One region of the Paenibacillus sp. JNU01 genome, then DNA from elsewhere that is predicted to be linked to it. Evidence: riboswitches for the same ligand, from Rfam matches in the RefSeq annotation. Region 1 holds a riboswitch; the other holds the start of a gene.
The links. Region 1 has a riboswitch for ZMP and ZTP ahead of NLBNIHML_RS14545 (TIGR01440 family protein). Riboswitches for the same ligand answer to the same signal wherever they lie in the genome.
Positions count from the first base shown of each region.

Region 2: another riboswitch for ZMP and ZTP. It lies ahead of NLBNIHML_RS25780 (GNAT family N-acetyltransferase); the one in region 1 lies ahead of NLBNIHML_RS14545 (TIGR01440 family protein).

Region 1 covers NZ_CP169723.1:3,331,193-3,342,027, reverse strand. Annotated here, with positions in the region: gene NLBNIHML_RS14570 (FtsW/RodA/SpoVE family cell cycle protein) at 28-1,245, shown strand; gene spoIIR (stage II sporulation protein R) at 1,508-2,167, shown strand; gene NLBNIHML_RS14560 (L-threonylcarbamoyladenylate synthase) at 2,425-3,663, shown strand; gene NLBNIHML_RS14555 (manganese efflux pump MntP) at 3,868-4,428, shown strand; gene NLBNIHML_RS14550 (low molecular weight protein arginine phosphatase) at 4,487-5,059, shown strand; ZMP/ZTP riboswitch at 5,156-5,237, shown strand; gene NLBNIHML_RS14545 (TIGR01440 family protein) at 5,378-5,971, shown strand; gene glyA (serine hydroxymethyltransferase) at 6,205-7,452, shown strand; gene upp (uracil phosphoribosyltransferase) at 7,877-8,506, shown strand; gene wecB (non-hydrolyzing UDP-N-acetylglucosamine 2-epimerase) at 8,557-9,714, shown strand; gene NLBNIHML_RS14525 (AtpZ/AtpI family protein) at 9,901-10,155, shown strand; gene NLBNIHML_RS14520 (ATP synthase subunit I) at 10,148-10,525, shown strand; gene atpB (F0F1 ATP synthase subunit A) at 10,571-10,835, shown strand, end outside.
Region 2 covers NZ_CP169723.1:5,863,104-5,873,938, reverse strand. Annotated here, with positions in the region: gene NLBNIHML_RS25810 (ABC transporter ATP-binding protein) at 1-119, opposite strand, end outside; gene NLBNIHML_RS25805 (sensor histidine kinase) at 236-1,234, opposite strand; gene NLBNIHML_RS25800 (response regulator transcription factor) at 1,231-1,920, opposite strand; gene NLBNIHML_RS25795 (SDR family NAD(P)-dependent oxidoreductase) at 1,946-2,671, opposite strand; gene NLBNIHML_RS25790 (class I SAM-dependent methyltransferase) at 2,741-3,460, opposite strand; gene NLBNIHML_RS25785 (VOC family protein) at 3,681-4,064, opposite strand; gene NLBNIHML_RS25780 (GNAT family N-acetyltransferase) at 4,323-4,796, opposite strand; ZMP/ZTP riboswitch at 4,950-5,031, opposite strand; gene NLBNIHML_RS25775 (GNAT family N-acetyltransferase) at 5,062-5,577, opposite strand; gene NLBNIHML_RS25770 (YfiT family bacillithiol transferase) at 5,612-6,136, opposite strand; gene NLBNIHML_RS25765 (GNAT family N-acetyltransferase) at 6,182-6,721, opposite strand; gene NLBNIHML_RS25760 (hypothetical protein) at 6,721-7,269, opposite strand; gene NLBNIHML_RS25755 (cupin domain-containing protein) at 7,289-7,729, opposite strand; gene NLBNIHML_RS25750 (sporulation protein) at 7,914-8,687, shown strand; gene NLBNIHML_RS25745 (hypothetical protein) at 8,842-9,126, opposite strand; gene NLBNIHML_RS25740 (DMP19 family protein) at 9,154-9,723, opposite strand; gene NLBNIHML_RS25735 (glycosyltransferase family 4 protein) at 10,151-10,835, shown strand, end outside.

The sequences.
Region 1 (10,835 bases):
GCTAGATTCAGGGGGATGGACGGAGTCATGTTGAGAATGTTGAAAAAGATGGATGGTGTGATTCTCTTCATCATGCTGTTGCTCATGATTATTAGTGTATTTGCAATTTACAGCGGAACGCAAACAGATGCTCACCTGGCGAGTCACCATGTCAAAACGATTTATTTCTATGTGGCTGGATTCATTGCGGTGCTTGTCATCGGGCTTGTGAATTACAAGATATACGTGAAATATGCGTTTTATTTGTATGGGTTTGGAATTATACTGCTGATCCTCGCTAATGTCCTGGGCAGTTCGATCAATAATGCCAACGGTTGGCTGAAGCTTGGGGAATTTTCTTTTCAACCGGCAGAGCTGTTCAAGATGATTCTGATTCTGTTCCTTGCTCATTTAATTGTGAAGAGACAACGAGGCACGCTGCAATTTTGGAGAGATATTGTGCCGATTGGCTGCTGGGCGTTTATTCCATTTGCTCTGGTTATGGCTCAGAATGATCTAGGCAATGCATTGGGGTATGTGGTGATTCTGGCTGCGGTATTCTGGATCGGAAATATGAGACTGAAGCACGTATTAATTGTACTGACGATTGTGGGAGTGACCTTCTTTGGTTTTGTTAAAGCCTATACGTTCTACCATGATGAAGTATTCACCTTTCTTGAAAAGATAAAAAGGGAGCATTGGGCGGAGCGAATTGATCCCTGGCTTGTGCCGGAAAAGGCTACCTCCAAAGCGTCCTGGCATACGAAAAATGCAGGATTAGCCATTGGTTCAGGGGGCATCATCGGCAAAGGTTATTTGCAAGGAACATCCGTTCAGAGCGGTCGAGTCCCTTACACGTATTCGGATTCCATTTTTGTCGTGATCGCAGAGGAGTTTGGCTTTGTCGGTGCATCCGTACTGATTCTGTTGTACTTTATTCTGATTCAACGTATGGTGTGGATTGCTCTGAGTTGCAGAGATCGCGCGGGACCCGTCATCATTGTAGGTATTATCGGAATGTTGTTGTATCAGGTGTTTGAGAATGTGGGGGCGTTCCTCGGCCTGATGCCGCTCACAGGGATTACGTTGCCATTCATCAGTTACGGGGGCACCTCCCTGCTCATTAACATGGCTTGTATTGGGGTGGTCATGAGCATTAAGTTATATGGACAGGAAGAGGAGGATGAACTTCTCATGGGGGAGCAGCAACCGCGGTTGTCGGAACGTTTATGGAATATGCTCAAGAAAGAGAAAAGTGCTGTGTAACTGCTGAAATAGTTTAATGAAAAGCACAGTGGTGGAGCGACTAACGTGATTGTTCATGATTCATAAGGATAACGAGGTTGATTTGCCCTGTAACCAGGTGCGGATCAGCCTTTTTAACATGACTGGTGAGCGTATGTATATCATAGAATCGATTTAGTAGATTTATTGTATATGCTAGGTTTACTTCCGTCTCTCCCGGGCATACTGATAGACATGAGAGAGTTGCAGGTCGCGTGATCAGAGAGCTGAGGGGGAGAACGGAATGAACAGACGAATTGTTAAGCAAATTGGACTTATTATTGTATGTCTTATGATGATGATCATGATGTGGGAAGGTCAGAAAACGGATGCAGCTGTGGCGGCCACAGCGATTCCTGAACAATCGATTCGCTTGCGTATTCTAGCAAACTCGGATGCACCGGGAGATCAATTGGTGAAACGCGAGATTCGGGATGCTGTCGTTGCTCAGATGGGTGAGTGGGTAGCCGAACTGGAGAATCCGCAAAGTCTGGATGAAGCACGCCATGTCATTCGTGAGCATTTGTCCGAGATTGAAAATAGAGTAGGAGAAGAGTTGGCCAGTCGCGGTTTGAAGTATGAGTATCAGGTGGAATTGGGTTCGGTTCCGTTCCCAACCAAGCTATATGGAGGCACCGTGTATCCTGCTGGAGATTATGAAGCGGTTCGGATTACATTAGGCGAAGGCAAAGGTCAGAACTGGTGGTGTGTGTTGTTCCCGCCGCTGTGTTTCATTGATGCAGGGACCGGGGATGCACTGGCGAAACCTTCAAACGTATCGGCCGCAGCGGCTGAACCTGGAGATGCAGAGGCGTCTGTGCAGGGAGAGACACCGGAGGCGAGATTCTTTCTGTGGGATATGGCTGTGAAACTATGGAGTTGGGTCACTGGGTTATTCGCATAACAACGGATTTATACTATAGATGTGGGTGGCTTCAATTCAGGGAGCTGCCCTTTTGATATGAATTGGGGTTGAAGCTACAGTGAGACTCATGCGTGGAGCGAAGTATGAAGGGCATCCGAGGCGGGACAGGTATGTTATAATTACTTATATTGAACATGGAGTATGAAGCGAAGTGAACAAGGATGTGTATGGAGTTTAAAGTGTATTTCTCACGTGCACAAGTAACCTATTATGATGTTTAGGAATGTGATGGATATATGAATAGAGAGAATGAGCAAGTGCAATCCACCTCTGAAATGGGAAATGACATGGAGGTTCATGACAAGGGAACTCCAGCAGAGATGGTCACAGTCAATTGGGATGTGCGCGTTTTATTAAGCAATGAGAATGATCATGGATTGGGTAATATTGAATTAGCGGATGTGAAAAAGGGGAGCGCCCATCAAAGGGCGCTCGCCGACTTGCAGGCTGCCGCAGCCTGTTTTCGTCAAGGTCAGACGGTGGCCTTTCCGACCGAAACGGTCTACGGCCTGGGTGCGGATGCGCGTAGCACGGCAGCCGTGGAGGCTGTATTTGTCGCCAAAGGCAGACCTTCCGACAATCCACTGATTGTGCATATCGCGCACCGTGACCAGTTGGACACTCTGGTCACGGAAGTGAACGAGACAGCGGAAGCGCTGATGGCGGCCTTCTGGCCGGGACCGCTGACGCTGGTGCTGCCGGTTAGGCCGGGGGCGGTGTCCCCGCGTGTCACCGCCGGTCTGGATACGGTGGCCGTGCGCATGCCGGACCATCCGGTGGCCTTGCAGTTGATCGCGGCGGCGGCATGCCCTGTGGCTGCGCCAAGCGCCAACCGCTCCGGGCGGCCAAGTCCGACACTCGCGTCTCATGTGCGCGAGGATCTGGATGGCCGCATCGGCGGCATCGTGGACGGCGGCCCCACCGGGGTGGGCGTCGAGTCCACAGTGGTGCAGGTCGGTGACGACGGTACCGTCACCATCCTGCGCCCTGGCGGCATTACGGCGGAACAGTTGTCCGCCGTTGCCGCCCGTGTCGCCACGGACCCCGTGCTACTCGCGGAGGGGTCCACTGGCGTGGGAAGCCCGGCGCCGCGCTCGCCGGGCATGAAGTACACGCACTACGCACCCGCAGGGGCGCTGTGCGTGGTGGAGGGGCCGCCCGCAGCGGTGGCGGCCTGGATCAGCGCCGCCCTCGCAGAGGCGGCGCAGCGCGGAGAGCGCACCGCGGTGCTGGCGTTCGCCGAGCACGCAGAGCAGTACCGCGCCGATGCCGTGTTCTCGCTGGGTGACGCCAGCGAGCTGGAGGAAGCAGCGCGCAGGCTATACGCCGCGCTGCGCAGCTGCGATGAGCAAGGCGCCACATATATTGTGGCTGAAGCCTGCTCACGCGAAGGGCTGGGAGCAGCCGTCATGAATCGGCTGCTCAAGGCCGCGGGTAACCAACTCATCCAAGTTGGCGACCCACAGCCCTCCTAAGCTCTCCTGATCATACAGTCAGGAGAGCTACGCACTCTTTTCCAAAACAAATCAATTAAAACATCGCATCCACCTGCCTACAATCTAGCCTTATGTATCATGGAGATGGAGTACATCCGTCGTCGTTTACCTTTCATCGGTCATGTTTAGGTCCTTGTCCGCATATCGTGTACAAGAACCTTTACGTGACTTGGGGGTATGGGGATGTGGGATGTGTCTGCCCATGTAGGGCAGTTGGTAACCATTTTGATCATGGCAGTTGCACTTGGCCTCGATGCGTTTTCACTTGGGATCGGAATTGGCATGAAGGGCATTCGGCTGAGGGATGTATTGCGAATCAGTACAGTAACGGCGCTCTTTCATATCATCATGCCGCTCATCGGTATGTATATGGGCAAATACGTCAGCTCGCTGCTCGGTGACATTACGACGTATGCAGCAGGTGGATTACTTGTTCTGCTGGGTGGTCATATGATTCTGAATGCATTCCGTGAAGGCGATACCAAGCTGGTGGACCACCGTTCCCTGCTCGGCGTTATACTGTTCTCCCTCAGCGTAAGTGTGGATTCGTTCTCCGTTGGCGTTTCCTTAGGGATGTTTAGCAGTGATCTGATCTTAACCGTACTGGCTTTTGGCTTTTGTGGCGGGGTGATGTCGGTGATGGGTCTGCTATTAGGCCGTCGGGTGAGTCAGAATCTTGGGGATTATGGTGAGGCCATTGGTGGCGCAATCTTGCTTGCGTTTGGACTTTTGTTTATATTTTAGAATAAAACTTGAGATATCCTATCATTCGCATCATATGTAAAATGGGGAGGCTAACACAATGAAACATATTTTATTCGTATGTACAGGCAATACGTGCCGCAGCCCCATGGCAGAGGGGCTTTTGCGAAAGTTGGCATCGGAGCGCGGCATTCAGGTAGAGGTTCGTTCCGCAGGTGTGGCAGCTACGTCGGGTATGCCGATTTCCCGTCATGCGGAAGCGGTTCTGAGAGATCATAACGTTGAAGGTCCACCTCATTCCACACAACTAAGCGCCAACCTGGTAGGTTGGGCGGACCTGGTTCTTACATTAACACGGAGTCATAAGCAGCATGTTATGCAGGTATTTCCAGACTCTGTCCACAAAACCTATACATTGAAAGAGTATGTGGAGGACGACGAGCAGGTATTAAGAGATGTTCAGGAGTTGGACAGCCTGTTTGCAACGCTGGAGATGAAACGTGCCCTTGGGCAAGAGATCCTGGCATCGGAGCGTGAGCGAGCCATTGAGATCAGACAACGCATTCCTAGTTTCGACATCTCCGATCCATTTGGTGGGAGTCGTGATGATTATAATATCGCTGCGGCCGAGATTCGGACGGCATTGGACCGGCTTTTGGATAAGCTGGGATAATTCTGATCCTGCGGGGCAGGTTAGAGAAACAGGACACGTGATGTAAATTAACCGTTGATTTTAAACGCGGGTTGTTTTATGATGAAGGGGAAAACAGGGATCCGGTGTAACTGGCGACGAAGTGGGCATAACCACGATGGAGCACCGGAACAAACGGCCGGTCGCCTGGGCAAAAGAGCAATTCTGCGTTACCCGCAGACTGCTCTTTTTTTCGTCTTTCATCTGATTATTCGCTATAATAGATCCTGAGATGCCGTGCAAGAATACAAGGACAGCCAAGAGACAGCGGGCATGATTTTATCGGGAGGCGATGATAGGATGACTATAGAGTTAGATTCAGAACAACCCGGATTGCAGGAACAGACCGCATCCATTCTGCATGAACTGGCGCTTGCCGGACAGCTTGGGCCTGGACAGATCGTTGTGATCGGTACAAGCACAAGTGAAGTTGCAGGGGCACGGATTGGTACGAGTGGTGCTATTGAAGTGGCGCAACAGCTTCTTGCGGGTATACGCGAAGTGCAGGAGGAATTCGGTTTTGATACCGTATTCCAGTGTTGTGAGCATCTGAACCGTGCGCTGGTCATGGAACGTTCTGTGCTTACTCGTCTTGGATTGACTGAGGTTGGTGCAGTACCCGTGCCCAAGGCCGGAGGTTCAATGGCATCCGCAGCATATCGTTCGCTGACCGATCCATGCCTGGCTGAACATGTGCAGGCCCATGCGGGACTGGACATTGGGGAGACGATGATTGGCATGCATCTCCGGCATGTAGCCGTACCTTTTCGTACAGCGCTCCGCTATGTTGGAGATGCGCGTGTGACCACAGCGTTGACTCGTCCGAAGTTAATTGGCGGCGAACGCGCGGTGTATCGTATGGAAGAACAACCAGATTCAACATTTTGTGACTGATATCTTCAACCAATATAAAGCTAAATTAGACTTTACACAAAAACGGAGAGTGGAACACCAATCTGAAGAAGCAAAGCGTTCGCCTTTATCACCGGATTTTCCCTTTATTATAAGGGAGTTCAGAAAAATCAGGGGATAACAGCGATCGGAAGATGGTGATGCAATCGAAGTGAGGAGTGTAACCACTGTAGTTTCGCTTTATAACTTCACTTATAACTGGGAGGAATTTAATCATGGAACAATTGCGCAAGAATGACCCGGCAGTACTGGAAGCGATGAATCTTGAACTGAAACGTCAACAGAACAACATCGAACTGATTGCATCCGAGAACATCGTGAGTGAAGCAGTAATCGAAGCATTGGGATCTGTACTGACCAACAAGTACGCTGAAGGCTATCCAGGTAAACGTTACTATGGCGGTTGTGAGCATGTGGACGTAGTTGAAGACATTGCGCGTGATCGTGCCAAAGAATTGTTCGGAGCAGAACACGTGAATGTTCAACCTCACTCCGGCGCACAAGCGAACATGGCAGTATATCTTGCAGCGTTGAAACCTGGTGATACTGTACTTGGTATGAACCTTGCCCATGGTGGACACCTCACGCACGGTAGCCCGGTTAACGCTTCCGGTTTGCTGTACAACTTTGTGGCATACGGCGTGCAGGAAGATACATTCCTGATTGATTATGATGAAGTGCGCAAAGCGGCTTTCAAACACCGCCCTCGTCTGATCGTTGCAGGTGCAAGTGCATATCCGCGTACCATTGATTTTGAAAAGCTGGCTTCCATCGCCAATGATGTAGGTGCTTTGTTCATGGTGGATATGGCTCATATCGCAGGATTGGTAGCTGCTGGTTTGCATCCAAACCCGGTTCCACATGCGCATTTCGTAACAACAACAACACACAAAACGTTGCGTGGACCTCGTGGTGGTATGATTCTGTGCCGTAAAGCATGGGCAGCAGCGATTGATAAAGCGGTATTCCCGGGTTCCCAAGGTGGTCCTTTGATGCACGTAATTGCTTCCAAAGCGGTAGCATTCGGAGAAGCTTTGCAACCAGAGTTCAAAACATATGCACAGAACGTTGTGAAAAACGCACAGGTTCTGGCTGAAACACTGATCGCTGAAGGCTTGAACATCGTATCCGGTGGTACAGATAACCACTTGATGCTGATCGACACACGCAGTGTGAACATCACAGGTAAAGAAGCTGAGTATGTACTTGATTCCATCGGTATTACCGTGAACAAAAATGCAATTCCATTCGACCCTACAAGCCCGTTTGTAACGAGTGGTATTCGAATTGGTACACCTGCTGCAACTTCCCGTGGTATGAACGAAGAAGCGATGGTTGCCATTGGTAAGATCATTGCCAAAACGTTGAAAAATCCAAAAGATACGGCGAAGCTGGATGAAGCGCGTGCAGAAGTGACTGCACTGACAGATCAATTCCCGCTCTATACCGACCTTAAATACTAAAAAAACTTTGCTCATGCTGCTTTCTTTTGAGTTTGTTTAAATTGGAATACAAAAGACGAAGCTGGCAGAATGCAACCGGAGAAGCGAAGCGCTCGCCTTTATCCCCTGATTTTCTCCTTTTATAGGAGATCAAAAAAATCAGGGGATAACAGCGATCGAAGGTGCAATCTGTTTGCGGAGCATCACTTGTATTCATATTTTTCCCACTCAATGACATAACAGCAGGAGCAAAACAGGACCGGATGGATCATTTTCCGGTCCTGTTTTTTATAGGATTCGGTATTCTGTAATGATTGGGTGCCCTTTGATGGTGTAATTCGTTGTTGGTGATGATATAATATACAGGATTTATCGAGCCCATGAATGGTGGCTAGGTATATTTGGAAATGCTGAACATGAAGAACTTACCGGAGGGACAAATTAGATGGGAAAATTAGTAATATGTGATCACCCTTTGATTCAACACAAACTGACGTTTATACGCGACATGCGTACGAATACGAAAGATTTTCGTGAATTGGTGGATGAAGTGGCAACGTTGATGGCTTATGAGATTACAAGAGATGTTGAACTGGAAACGATTGATGTACAGACACCTGTAGCTGCAACACAAGGTAAAGTCATCTCTGGACGCATGCTCGGACTGGTGCCGATTCTGCGTGCAGGACTCGGAATGCTGGATGGCGTTGTAAAATTGTTGCCAGCCGCAAAAGTTGGACATGTTGGTCTGTTCCGTGATCCGGAAACACTGCAACCGGTAGAATACTACACCAAACTGCCTACAGACGTGACAGAGCGTCAATTGATCGTAATTGATCCGATGCTTGCAACTGGCGGTTCGGCGATTGCAGCTATTGACGTGCTCAAAAAACGTGGCTGTACCCAAATCAAGATGATGAACCTGGTAGCAGCACCGGAAGGCGTTAAAGCTGTACAGGATGCACATCCTGATGTGGATATCTATGTCGCAGCACTGGACGACCGTCTGGATGATCATGGTTATATCGTTCCAGGACTTGGCGATGCAGGAGACCGTCTATACGGCACTAAATAAGCATATCTCATGCTTGTAATCGGAACTTATAGAAAAGGGGCTTTGCTCGAATGTCCAAGAAAATTAAAGTCATGACGATCTTCGGGGTGCGTCCGGAAGCCATCAAGATGGCTCCGCTTATTTTGGAATTGCAAAAACACCCCGAGTCTATTGAATCTATTGTTTGCGTAACTGCGCAGCATCGTCAGATGTTGGATCAGGTTCTTGAAGTTTTCGACATTCATCCCGATTATGATCTGGATGTGATGAAAGACCGTCAGACATTGAATGAAATTACGATTCGTGTATTAGGCGGTCTGGAGCCGGTATTGGCTGAAGCGAAGCCGGATATTGTGCTGGTTCACGGGGATACATTAACTACCTTTGTAGCAAGCTATGCAGCATTCTTGCAGCAGATCCAGGTAGGACATGTAGAAGCAGGACTTCGGACGTGGAACAAGCTTTCTCCATATCCGGAAGAGATGAACCGTCAGCTGACGGGCGTACTGGCTGATCTACATTTTGCGCCTACGGATTGGTCTTCTTCCAATCTTGCCAAAGAAAATAAATCAGAGTCTAGTACGTACGTCACAGGCAACACGGTAACAGATGTGTTTCAATATACAGTACGGGAGGACTACACACACCCGGTACTTGATTGGGCCCAAGGCAAACGCCTTGTGCTGATGACAGCTCATCGCCGTGAATCTCAAGGCGAGCCTCACCGCAACATTTTCCAGGCCGTCAAACGGATTGCCGACGAATTTGAAGATATTGCCATCGTGTACCCGGTGCATCCAAGTCCTGCTGTGAAGGAGCCGGCTCACGCGATTTTGGGGAATCATCCCCGTATTCAATTAATTGATCCACTAGACGTGGTGGATTTGCATAACTTTTACCCGCATACTCACTTGATTTTGACCGATTCAGGCGGTTTGCAGGAAGAAGCACCTTCGTTTGGTGTGCCTGTGCTCGTATTGCGCGATACGACAGAGCGCCCGGAAGGTATTGAAGCTGGAACGCTGGAACTGGTAGGTACCGAAGAGGAACGTGTATATGAACGGACCAAAGCTTTGCTTACAGACAAAAACCTGTATGCAAGCATGAGCCAGGCTGCTAATCCATACGGTGATGGACATGCTTCGGAAAGAATTGTCAATGCGATTCTGCACCATTTTGGTGTAAATAGTGAGCGTCCGGAATCATTTCACAGAAAATTCAAAAAATAATACAATTTTTCTGACGGATTTATAAAGGGCATAGCATACAGTTAAACTGTACGGTTTACGCGGGTTTATGGGCTTTGAGGGTCTGTATTCCCGTCGTTTTCCCCTTTAAAACGCTAAAATCATTCAATTGACAAAGGCTCTCATCATTCAGTAAAATTAACTGGGATTGCAAGGGTGGCGTGGAAAATGGCCGATTCGAACAAACCAAATTCATCCCGTAACCATGACGATAATGTATGGAAAGCGATGGGGCTCGTGACAGCTTTTGGGATCGAGATTGCCATTCTCGCTGTTGCCGGATATTACGCTGGCTCCTGGTTGGACAAGACCATTGGAGGTAACGGAATATGGATCGCCGTAAGCGTTCTCTTTTTTCTTGCGGCAGGCGGTGTAAGCATCTACTTTATCGCGAAAAAATTCATGGGGGAAAGTGATGAGTGAACTAACCAGATACCGCAGATCGATGACTGTTTTCATCATGTACTTTCTTATGATTTGTTTTCTCGCAGCGGCCTTTATGCCACGTGTGGAGACAATTGCTTTGGGACTAGCCCTGGGTACAGGAATTAGCTGGATCAATGCATTTTACTTGGGCTACAAAGTAAGGAAAATGTCTGATGATGCGGCAGAAGGTAACTTGAAGCGTGTGAACCTGGGATTTTTGACAAGAGCGGCACTCGCTGTGCTCGGTATATTCATATCGATGCGCTTTCCGCAGTACTTCAATACATATGCGGTTGCAGGCGGTCTCGTCATTGCACAATTTTCCTTACTGATTATAGGGATTGTCCATTCCCGCAGAGCAGAATGAAGTTAAGGGCTGCAGCTTTCAAGTCGAGAAAGGGGTGAGAAAAATATGCATGAAGCTCCAATTATTATGCTTGGCGGATTTCGACTGGATCTATCGGTTGTGTTGATGCTGGTAGTTACAGGTGCCCTTGTTTTTATTTTTGCTGTACTGGCCACACGAAGACTATCCGTTGAAAACCCCGGCAAGCTGCAAAATTTTATGGAGTGGGCAGTAGAATTCGTCCGCAATCTGATTTCCAGTACAATGGATATGAAGAAAGGTAAACATTTTATCTCTCTCGCTCTTTCCATGATTATGTTCATTTTTGTAG
Region 2 (10,835 bases), 2.5 Mb from region 1:
CCCATAATACCGACAAACTCTCCCTTGCTTACCCCGAGATCAATCCCCTTCAGCACTTCCTGTTTATTCAGTTTATTACCATAGACTTTATGAATTTTTTTGGCTTCCAGTATCCACATATCCCACTCACTCCTCTTTGAACTTCTGCAAAATGCCCATGTCTATATCATAGGCGGGATGTGCAGTGTTATCGTGTGATTCACCGAACAAAACCAAAAAGCATGTGACATTATTGTCACACGCCTGCAAGATGCACCATGTCGTTCTTTCGCGGAAAAGTAAGTGTGACGGTAGTGCCCTCGCCAGGAGAAGACTCTACATGAATGCGCATATGAAGGGTTTGGACCACCTGACGAACCAGATACAGCCCCATCCCAGTCGCCGCTCCATCCATTCTGCCTCGGGTAGACGTAAATCCTTTATCAAATATACGCGGCAGATCCTGAGCCTCAATCCCTCGCCCGTGATCCTTAATCCTCAGTATGACATGTCCATCCTGTTCCCGACTTTCAATGAGGATGTCCGATGAATCGCTATATTTCACCGCATTGCTCAACAACTGCCGGAGGATGAAGCCTAACCATTTGCTGTCTGTGAGCACACGCGATACCATCAACGACACATCAAAGCCAATCCCCTTGGATATGCACCACGATCTCAGTGCTCGAATCTCACTATTCAATATCGGTTCAAATTCCGTCTCTTCGATGAACAGATCATTATGCATGAACGGAATCCGCTTCTGATGAAGCTGCTGATCCAGCAACTGATGGATTCGTAACCATTCATATGTCATTTGGCTCTGTAGCTTATCATCTGGCAAGCGCTCGATCATCAGTTGCAACGCAGTCAGTGGGGTCTTCACCTCATGAATCCAGGACAACATCTCGTCCTTCTCCTGTTCCAGAGCGATAAAATGATGTGACGACTCCTTACGATATCGCTGTGTCTGGGAACTGAGGGCCTCATGTACGATGTGCTCATACGGACTATCGGCGATATCGAGTTCTCCCAGATTATAAGTTTGATCCCAGGTGCTCAACTTTTTATAGAAACGAGTCTCTTTCAGATATCTCGCCCAGATAAAAACAAGACAGACCACCACATTCAGCACTACGATATACACCACAGATTGGAATGGAATGGACGAGTCCAGGTAAGCTACCAATAAAATAATAAGTTGTATGCTTACCAGTAGACATAACCAACTAGCCCTTTCTCGTATGTACTTCATGCTTCTGCCTCTTCCGTTGCCATGTACCCCTGACCTACCTTGGTTTCAATGTATCGCTCCAAGCCGATGGGTTCAAGCTTCTTCCGTAACCGATTAACGTTAACCGTCAGCGTATTGTCACTCACGAAATGCTCGTGATCCCACAAGCTCCGGATGAGATCCTCACGGGTAACGATCTGATTTTTGTGCTCCACCAGCACTTTAAGGATGAACATCTCATTTTTGGTTAACAAAACAGATTCATCCCCGCAAGTGAGTGTATTTTTCACATATTCAATTGCAGCACCGCGCCAAGTCCGGAGTTCAATATGCTCTGTATTGTAGTTGTACACCCTCCGCAGAGTTGCCTGAATCTTGGCAATCAATACATCGAAGTGAAACGGCTTCTGGATAAAATCGTCTGCGCCCAAATGCATGGACATGACCATATCCGCAGGATGATCCCGTGAGGACAAAAAGATAATCGGCACATTGGAATGCGAACGAATGATCCGACACCAATGGAACCCGTCATATTGGGGCAACTGAATATCAATAATGACCAATTGCGGCTGAATTACGCTGTACTCCTGCAATACCTTGCCAAAGTCCTGCACACCATACACGTCATACGACCATTGGGATAACCGTTCCTTGATTTCATTAAATAACGATTCGTCGTCTTCAATGAGCATAATTTTAAACAAGAGAGTTCACCACGTTTCTGTTCTTCTAAGGTTGATTGTGTCCATCCATCCGCTCGATCAACTGTATCGCGACGTCTCGTGGCGATCTTAATTGGCCTGCTTCATACACTTGATTGAACATGCCTGCAAGCGCAAACTCCTCTGTACTTTTGCCTCGTGCAGCAGCCTGTAACTCTGTATCGACCATCCCCGGATCAAAAACAATGATCTCAACAGGATTCTGTTGACCCGTTTGCTCCAAAGATACGCATTGGGTGAACATGTTCAGGCCTGCTTTGGATGTACAGTACACTGCCATTGAAGGCGCGGGATAACTTCCCGAACCCGATGAGAGATTAACAATTTTACGTCTGGCGGACAGGTGATTGGTTTGTTGAATAAAAGATGAGCTCAGTATCATTGGCGCTGCAAGACTGATGTTAAGACTCTGACTTATCTCTGCCGCACTGCATTGTTCTATGGGTCCTAGAGGCTCCAGCATCGCTGCATTATTAATGAGTCCAATGCAATCAGCTTCCTGAGAAGGGATTTCGTCCAATACACGTGTAACCATATCATCAATCCCCGTCAGGTCGGCTAGATCGTACTGAACATGATGGTAACGCCCGCTCCATTCCTCGCTTGATTCCAACTCGTGCGAATGCCCGCGTGAAATGCCATAGACCCAGTCTCCCCTGGCTAACAACAACTCCGCGAGCTGTTTGCCAATTCCTTTGGATGTACCTGTAATGATAAAATACCTCTGTCTCATATTCCCCCGCCTTCTCTCGCTCAATGCAGTATTAGTTAAACTCCACCCTATGACTTTATAACTCTATAACTACACGCCCGGTTTTCTCCACATGGTCACCCACAAAATGGGTAATCCAAAACAATTCTCATCCTGGCCCATCGCCTTCATAGGACGTAATTCCACGCATTCAAATGGATCTTGTAGTAAATAACGGAGCTTTTCCTCCGTAAAGGCCAGTCCGCCTTTCATCGACTTCTCTTGATATACCTGCCAATCATCCATGACGCTCTCCGGCCCACCTTGACCGCCAAAACCAGGAGCAAAACAGCTCATCCCAAAGTATCCTCCGGGCTTGAGCGCTTGGTGAATCATCTCTATGTAAGGAATCCGCTGATGAGGTAGCAGATGATGCAGACAACCCGAGTCGTAGACAAGATCATATTCTTGCTGCGGGGCCAGTTCGAACACGGAGCGACATTCAAAATGTACGTCCAGTTGCTCTTCTGCCGCCCTCTCCTTAGCCCAGGCAATAGCTGTCTTGGAAAGATCATAAGCATCTACCTGATATCCTTGGCGGGTCAAATACAATGCATTTCTGCCTGGACCACAACCCAGTTCCAGTGCCTTGCCACCTGCCAGCAAACCTGCGTTCACATGCGCTACCAGATTCTCATCCGGTTTGTTTGGGAAAAAGGGTATGGGTCTGTTCCGATCCTCATAGAAAGGCTCCCAAAATTGCTTGGCAGATCTGAAGTCTGCATCGAGCATATCGTACAGATCCTGTACACTTTTAATCGTCTTTTCCACTACTACATTCCTCCTTAAGTCATCCATCCGAAACTTCAGTTCAGACCCTTCATTTCTCGTCAATTTTCATTAAATTAGCTACACTTTATTATAACATTTTTAACCATTAATCCTCTATTTTTCTTGTATTTTTCTACTCTGAAATATAAGATTTTTCCAACAAAAAAACGACCGACTTGGATGTCGATCGCTAACAATTGTAGCAGTTATGAGTTACAGTTTACTTCGCCCGTTCCATGACTGCAAAGTAATTTTTTTCGTTATCAGCAAAGTTGAAGACACGCCCCGTTGGCATCTCGACAATCTCTCCAACCGTTACATGTTTTCCAGACAAGTCAGCATATAGTTGATCCAGATTTTCGGTAAAGAACATTAATGATGGTGTACCCAGATTTACACCCGCCGACATCCGCTCGACAAACTCTTTGTCATGGAGAATAATGCTCGTCTGCGAATCTGGGGTAGGCGCAATCTCAATCCATCTCATGCCCTCGTCGAGGTTTACTTCATCCACAATGTGGAATCCTGCAACTTCCGTCCAAAATGCCAGTGATTCATCCTGATTGTTGACATACAACATAATTTGGCCGACTTTGCTAAACATGGAACAATCACTCCTCTGATCATCTAATCTCTCAACATCCTGCTTATCATTCCTCAACTTCCAATAGAGTATAACATGCAGGACAGCTTTTTCATTATCTTTCTTTGGCATTACACTGCTTTGATCGAAGTTTCAGATCAGACCGATGTAGCGATCCTACTTTGGAGAATGGGAGCTTCCCCTTCACTATGCAGATAGTTTAAATTAGCTTAACAAATCAAGATCAGATTTTGAGTAAAATGGATTTCTCGAAGTTACTTATAATGTTTTGACAAGAGCCAGCCTATGGAATCCCGAGGTATAATAATTCATATCAATACCTTCCTTTTGAAAATTCATTCGTTCATAAAATACGAGCGCTGCTTCATTTTCTGCATGATCAAGTGTGTAAAGCATGATATCACTACATCCAAATTCAGCTATTTTCATGCATATTTCAGTAATTAGTGTACGTGCTACACCTTGTCGAAGGTGTGATTTACACGTAACAACGCCAACGATTTCATATCGGTTAACCGTAGGCTGAAAGATATAACCAGCATGACCTATGACAACATCTGCTTCGTCAACCATGACATAATAAGCACTGATCCGTTCATCCATCATATTTAAAAATAAATCCCAGCGCGCAGGATACTGTTCGCGTATAAACGAAGGGAATTGAAAATTATGATCCGTCATCATTTTCAGCACTGCTGGCTGATCAATCGTTTGAAAAAGACGAATAGTCATCTTGCCACCCCCTCCCCTTAAAGGTCACAGCTTCATAGAATCCAGCCAAATCCAAGCTTGTCATTCCATCAAATAAAACAAACGCCATTTTCATTGCCGCCACCCGTCCTCTCGTACCCGAATAATAAATAAAGTGTTTGATCAAAAGATCAAACACTTTGCCCAGGCGTACGGCATATAATATATGTGCTTCCTCGTGGTTCACTCCACGTTTACGCCAGTCACACACAATCGATATTTAAAAACCAGTATACATCACTCACACTTATTGTATGCCTCTTAATTTCTTCGTAAGATAAAGTACAACATCGTCGTCCATAATCGTTTCTTCACCTGGCTGAATGTAATGATCGTGTCTGTGAACACCATGACCGTCCGGTATGTATCCGCGATGGGCATATAAAATTTGCGCTTTGCCATAATCGGAAAATACACCTACACCAATACCTGCTACATCCGTTCGTTCCGAAATAACTTCCTCTGCGCGGTCCATCAACCGTGAACCAATACCTTGGCGCTGGAACTTGATCAGCACATTGAAATCGTTAATTTCGGGAATGCCTTGTTCCCTGAAAGAAGGGTATTTGGAATGCCACAATACATTCACGTATCCGGCAAATTCTCCATTCAACTCCGCTACCAAGGTTACACGGTCCCCATTCTGTTGTTCAGCCAAGTAATGAAGATACTGCTCAGCGTATCTCCCCCACCCCTGCTCCTGAAACGCCTTGGATATGATTACAGGATCACTCTCATTTAATAATCTGATATGTACAGTCATTAATAAATTCTCCTTAATAAGATATTTATCCTAACTAAATTTCCAGTCGATCTCGAAGCGATGTAATATGAGCAACATGGTGTTTGCCATGCCAAGCATACATGCCCAGATTATAATCCAGTCTCGTCGTTTCTTGCGATGAGGGATGATAGAATTGTTTGGCATAATCCGCATCTGTCAGTGCATTTAACAGAACCACCCACCGACGATGGAGCGCATCCAGAATTTGAAGTGAGAACTCAACATCCAGGTCCCTTGAATCACTCAGTTCAGCCCAACGCTCTTCATAATACGGTCGAATTGTAGGTGTATCCTCTGTCAGTGCCAACTTGAAACGAATCATACTGTTCATATGGCTGTCTGCCATGTGGTGAATGACCTGTTTGAGCATCCATCCACCTTCTCGATACGGCAGACTTAATTGCTCTTCACTCAGCCCCTTTACCGCTTCTCGCGCGCGTTCAGGTAGCTCAGCAATGTCCTGAATCCACTTCTCCCGCTGTGCCAAAGTAACTTCACCCGTGTGTACAAATGGGCCTATCGGAAATCGTTCGTCCATCCATTATTCCTCCTTGTTTGTATGATGAAAATAGCTCTTAATATTCTAACGTGCATATTCCATGAGCCAGCAGTCTCTCATCTGCCCTTCATGCAGCTCATGTTTCTCCAACAGCTTAATCCTTTGAAAACCACATTTCTCATAACAGGATATCGCTCGCAAGTTCCAGGATTGAGGGTCCATAACCACTTTACGGGCTTGTTTTTCATGAATGAGATAGGCCAGCATGGATTGCACCAGCAATGTTCCGATACCTTTGTTCCAATAATCTATCTCACCAATGAACTGATCCGTTCCATAGATGATCTCATCCGTGTCTCCATAACCATACTCCGTTCGTTCTTCTTCCTCAAGCTTATAGAACTGAATGTATCCTATGGGACTTCCTACATACTCAACGATACAACGGGTAGCATCATCATCCTGATTGTAAAAATGCTCTCTTACCTGCTCCAGATCATGCGGCCGATCACGGCCTTCATAGTATTGAAGGACTTCCGGGTCAGTCAGCCACTTCACCAGCTGGTGTTCATCTTCTGTTTCCAAGAAACGTACGGTGATTCCGTTTGATTCATATACACTCATCACTCTGCATACTCCTTAATGATCTCCAGATTTTCACCCGTAACCCAACTTAGATCCTTCCCCAACAACTGCTCGTTATGAACATAATACACGATGGGATTTTCAAGCGGTTGAGTCGTTCCATCCAAGGATCTGAGCGTAAACCTCAACTTGTAACTCCCCATCTCATCAGGGATTGCAAACCCTATCAGATTCTCAGCTGATTTCCTCGTTTTCCCCTGCACCTTCAGATACTCTTCCAGAATGACTTGATCAAGATAGGAGCTGCCAACAGACGAAGGCACGTACCACGCATTATCTTGTTCTTCAGTGAATGTGGCTCCTCCCCACCCCGGGACAACGGGATACACCATATGTTGATCTTTGTCTTCTCTTTTTCGCGTTATCTCTAACTCTACCTCAACTGCATCCGTATCAATCTGCCTGATGGTACCTGCCATTACAACATCTTTGGCATTCACACTTGGAATAACATAGCTATAGATGAGCAGAGTCACCAAGAATATGATCGTTATTCCCGTAATCCAAAATATTGTTCTTTTACGCATCTGTCTGCCTCCCGTCTGGTTAATCATACTTCTGGAGCAGCTCCTTCTCTGTTACAGATTGAGTTAACCTATCCAACTCAGGTGATGCCATCCAATCACTGGATGTATTCAATCCATGTTTGATTGTATGGATCGTGCTATGTGCAGACATGTATATATTGTGGTGCACTCCAGGTTGGACAATAATATGCTCTCCTTCACGCATCACTCGAATGGAAAACACCTGATCGTCTCCATAACTGGCATAAGCAATCCATCCGGATTGCACCACATAAAACTCCGTTAGACTGATATGTACATGACTGTTTTGCCATGCTCCCTGGGAAGAAGCAACGGTTCTGCAATAATAACTGCCATCTTCGGATATCATTTTATATTTCTGTTCCCCGTTCGCCATCTGCTCAAAGCTGGTTTTGACACCAGTCTCACCATATTTCTGTTCTGAAAATTCTGTGTTCAATTGTCTTCATCTCCTGACAAAAAATCCCTTTAATCTAACATTCGACATCGACTAAGCGAATCTCCTGTTTGAATATGCGAATATCTTTGCCAAAATTTGAAACGCTTCTCTCCCAGCTTCCGTATTAAGGTCGAAGTCGTATGTATGCCCAATAATAAAACCATCTGATCTGGAGGTTGAGCGCATGTCATTTTTCAAAAAAATGTTAGCCAGTGTAGGTGTTGGAGCAGCCAAAGTAAATACGGAATTGCATACACCAGAAGTCACGCCTGGAGGAATCATCTCAGGGGTTGTGTACATTGAAGGTGGAGATGTGGAACAGAACGTAGATCGAATCTATCTTTCAATCAAAACCCATTACATACGGGAGCACGATGATCGCAAAGTAAAAGAAACAGCCATTATCGCCAAATACCTGCTCACCGAAGGTTTTACTTTACAGCCTGGAGCCAAATTGGAGAAAGAATTTTCATTTGACCTGCCAGAAAACCTGCCGATTACACTGCATCGTGCAGAAGTTTGGGTAGAAACGGGGCTCGATATCTCAAGCGCGGTGGACCCATCAGACCGTGACAGATTGCATGTTGTTCCTAGCAAAGACATGAATACTGTGCTCGATGCGATCGATATTCTTGGCTTCAAGCTGCGTGAAGTGACCAACGACTATGCGCCGAAGCTTGGCGGAAATCTGCCATTTGTGCAGGAATTCGAATATGTACCAACAAACAAGTTCCGTGGACATCTGGATGAGTTGGAAGTCCTGTTCTATCCAATGGGCGATTCGCTCGAACTGTTATTACAGATCGACCGCCGTGCTCGTGGGCTCAGTGGAATATTCTCCGAAGCCATGGGGACGGATGAAAGTTTTGTCCGCTTGCATCTGTATGAAAGGCATCTGGCACGGGGTGCACATTCTGTCGCTCAAGGACTGGAAGAGGTTATTTCCAAACATATCTAGTCTGTAGTCTGTGAAAAAATAAAACCGTCCTCTATCAGATAAATCTGATGAAGGACGGTTTTTGGTTTTCCGGGTAATAAGACTTCGAAGTTCTCCCCGTGCAAAGACAGCGTAAGGAACATGGGACAGACATGTAGCTTACGAGGACACACCTTCAGGAACGCTGTGTCCAGCGTTGCATTCCTGATCGAAGACCGTAATATGCAGCGGCGAGCACAATGAACCCGGCAACAGCCATAATCATGGATGTTGTATCCCATCGAACCATAGTTCCAAAGGCAACCTTGGATTGCAATGGGGTAAAGGAAGAAGCGGTGTTTGTCAGATCAGGTGCGTAATTCATGGTCATGATCATGCCTTGCACAACATTCCAAGCTGCAAAACCGATGATGAATAACAGGGTAACCAGAACGGATTCCGTTGCTAATCTTTTGTTCATGTTTGTCATTTCGCCCCCTCTTCCCATTCAATTAGACAAGAAATGCTGCATCTCCTTTTTCAGCAGACCTTTGTTGGCATCCACATACTGATACAGCAAGTCGAAGCTTTCCTCGTTATCTGCTTGCATGCTTAAATTCGCGGCTTCCAATTCAATCTCCTGCAATACCTCATGAATCTGTTCCCCATGCGTTTGCAGGCTTGTCGTAATGTCATCTTCAGACAGGCCATTCACATTATCTCGCAATTGCCCGTTCGTTACGCCGCTTTCGGACAACATCTGCTCTATCTTCTTCAGGATCACGGCATCTGCATCATTGCCGATCCGTTCCATAGCTGTTATCGTCTCACTCAGATACTGCCCGCTGGCATTCTCAAGGAAACCGGTCATACCGTTCATGGACAGCTCGGTATCCAGATCGATGATTAGAATGATATCTCGCAATACTTGCGGAAGTTCCGGCCCACTCTCTCGAATCGTTGCGAATTCAGCCCGATAAAGGTCCATGGCAACACTCCCCACCACTTCTTCACCTGACATCTCTTCAAACTGATCGAGTGGTAACAACTCCTGCAGTTCTTCTTGTAACTTGTTCATCTTTCTCTGCCTCCTGTATCTCTCTATCTGAATAGTTAAACGATTTTTTTACACTGGACCACTACGCGGCCAGAATAAACTTCCGCTCGCTGTTATCCCCAGATTTTTCTCATTCCCTTTATTAACGGGGAAACTCCAGTGATAAAGGCGAAGTGTATGCTTCCGAAGCAGCTTTCTTGCAGAAAGCTTTTAGCTCCGCTTCTTCAGTTTTTTTCTGTCCTCTCCGTTATCGTGTAAATATCAAGCTCAACTACGCCGACACGTTATTACATCATAGCAGAATACATTATATAAGTTGAACTTATAGTAGTTAGTATGTCTATCCTGTTATCAAATTTACAGGGAATATCGTCAAGTTAACATGCACTTGACCTCGGGAAAATGTTCCGCTGTTATGATCTTGGCATCACGAGTCATGGGAGGGGTAATGATGCGCCTGGCCTTGTTCACAGACACCTATCTTCCGGAAACCAATGGTGTTGCTGGCACGCTCCACCGCTTGAGTAACCATCTGAACCGCAGAAGAATTGAACATCTGCTGTTTACTCCGAACTCCATCATTGAAGGAAGCCATGAGACTCAAGTCCGATCGGTTGCCAACATCCCTTTTTTTCTGTATCCTGAATGCCGCATTGCACTACCCAACAGAACAGACACTCATAAGCAGCTGCAAACCTTTCAACCCGATCTGCTGCATATCGCCACGCCTTTTAATATGGGGCTGCTTGGCCTGAGGTATGCGCTCAAACATCACCTTCCACATGTTGTCTCCTACCATACCCACTTTGATCGTTACCTCGAATATTACCGGTTGAAAAGTATGATCCCTCTCTATTGGAAATATATCCAATGGTTCCACCGCACCTGTGATGCAACCCTTGCCCCATCTCGGGAAACGATAAACACCCTTCAAGTCCAAGGCATTCAGCGTCTGAAGCTTTGGTCTCGCGGAATTGATTGCAACCTGTACTCCCCTGATAAACGCAGCTCGGATATCCGTGAACGATACCACATCACTGCTCCCCTTATTTTACTCTACGTTGGACGCATTGCCCCGGAAAAAGATATCGCTACGCTCACGACTACGATGCAACAGTTGCCCCAGGAAATGC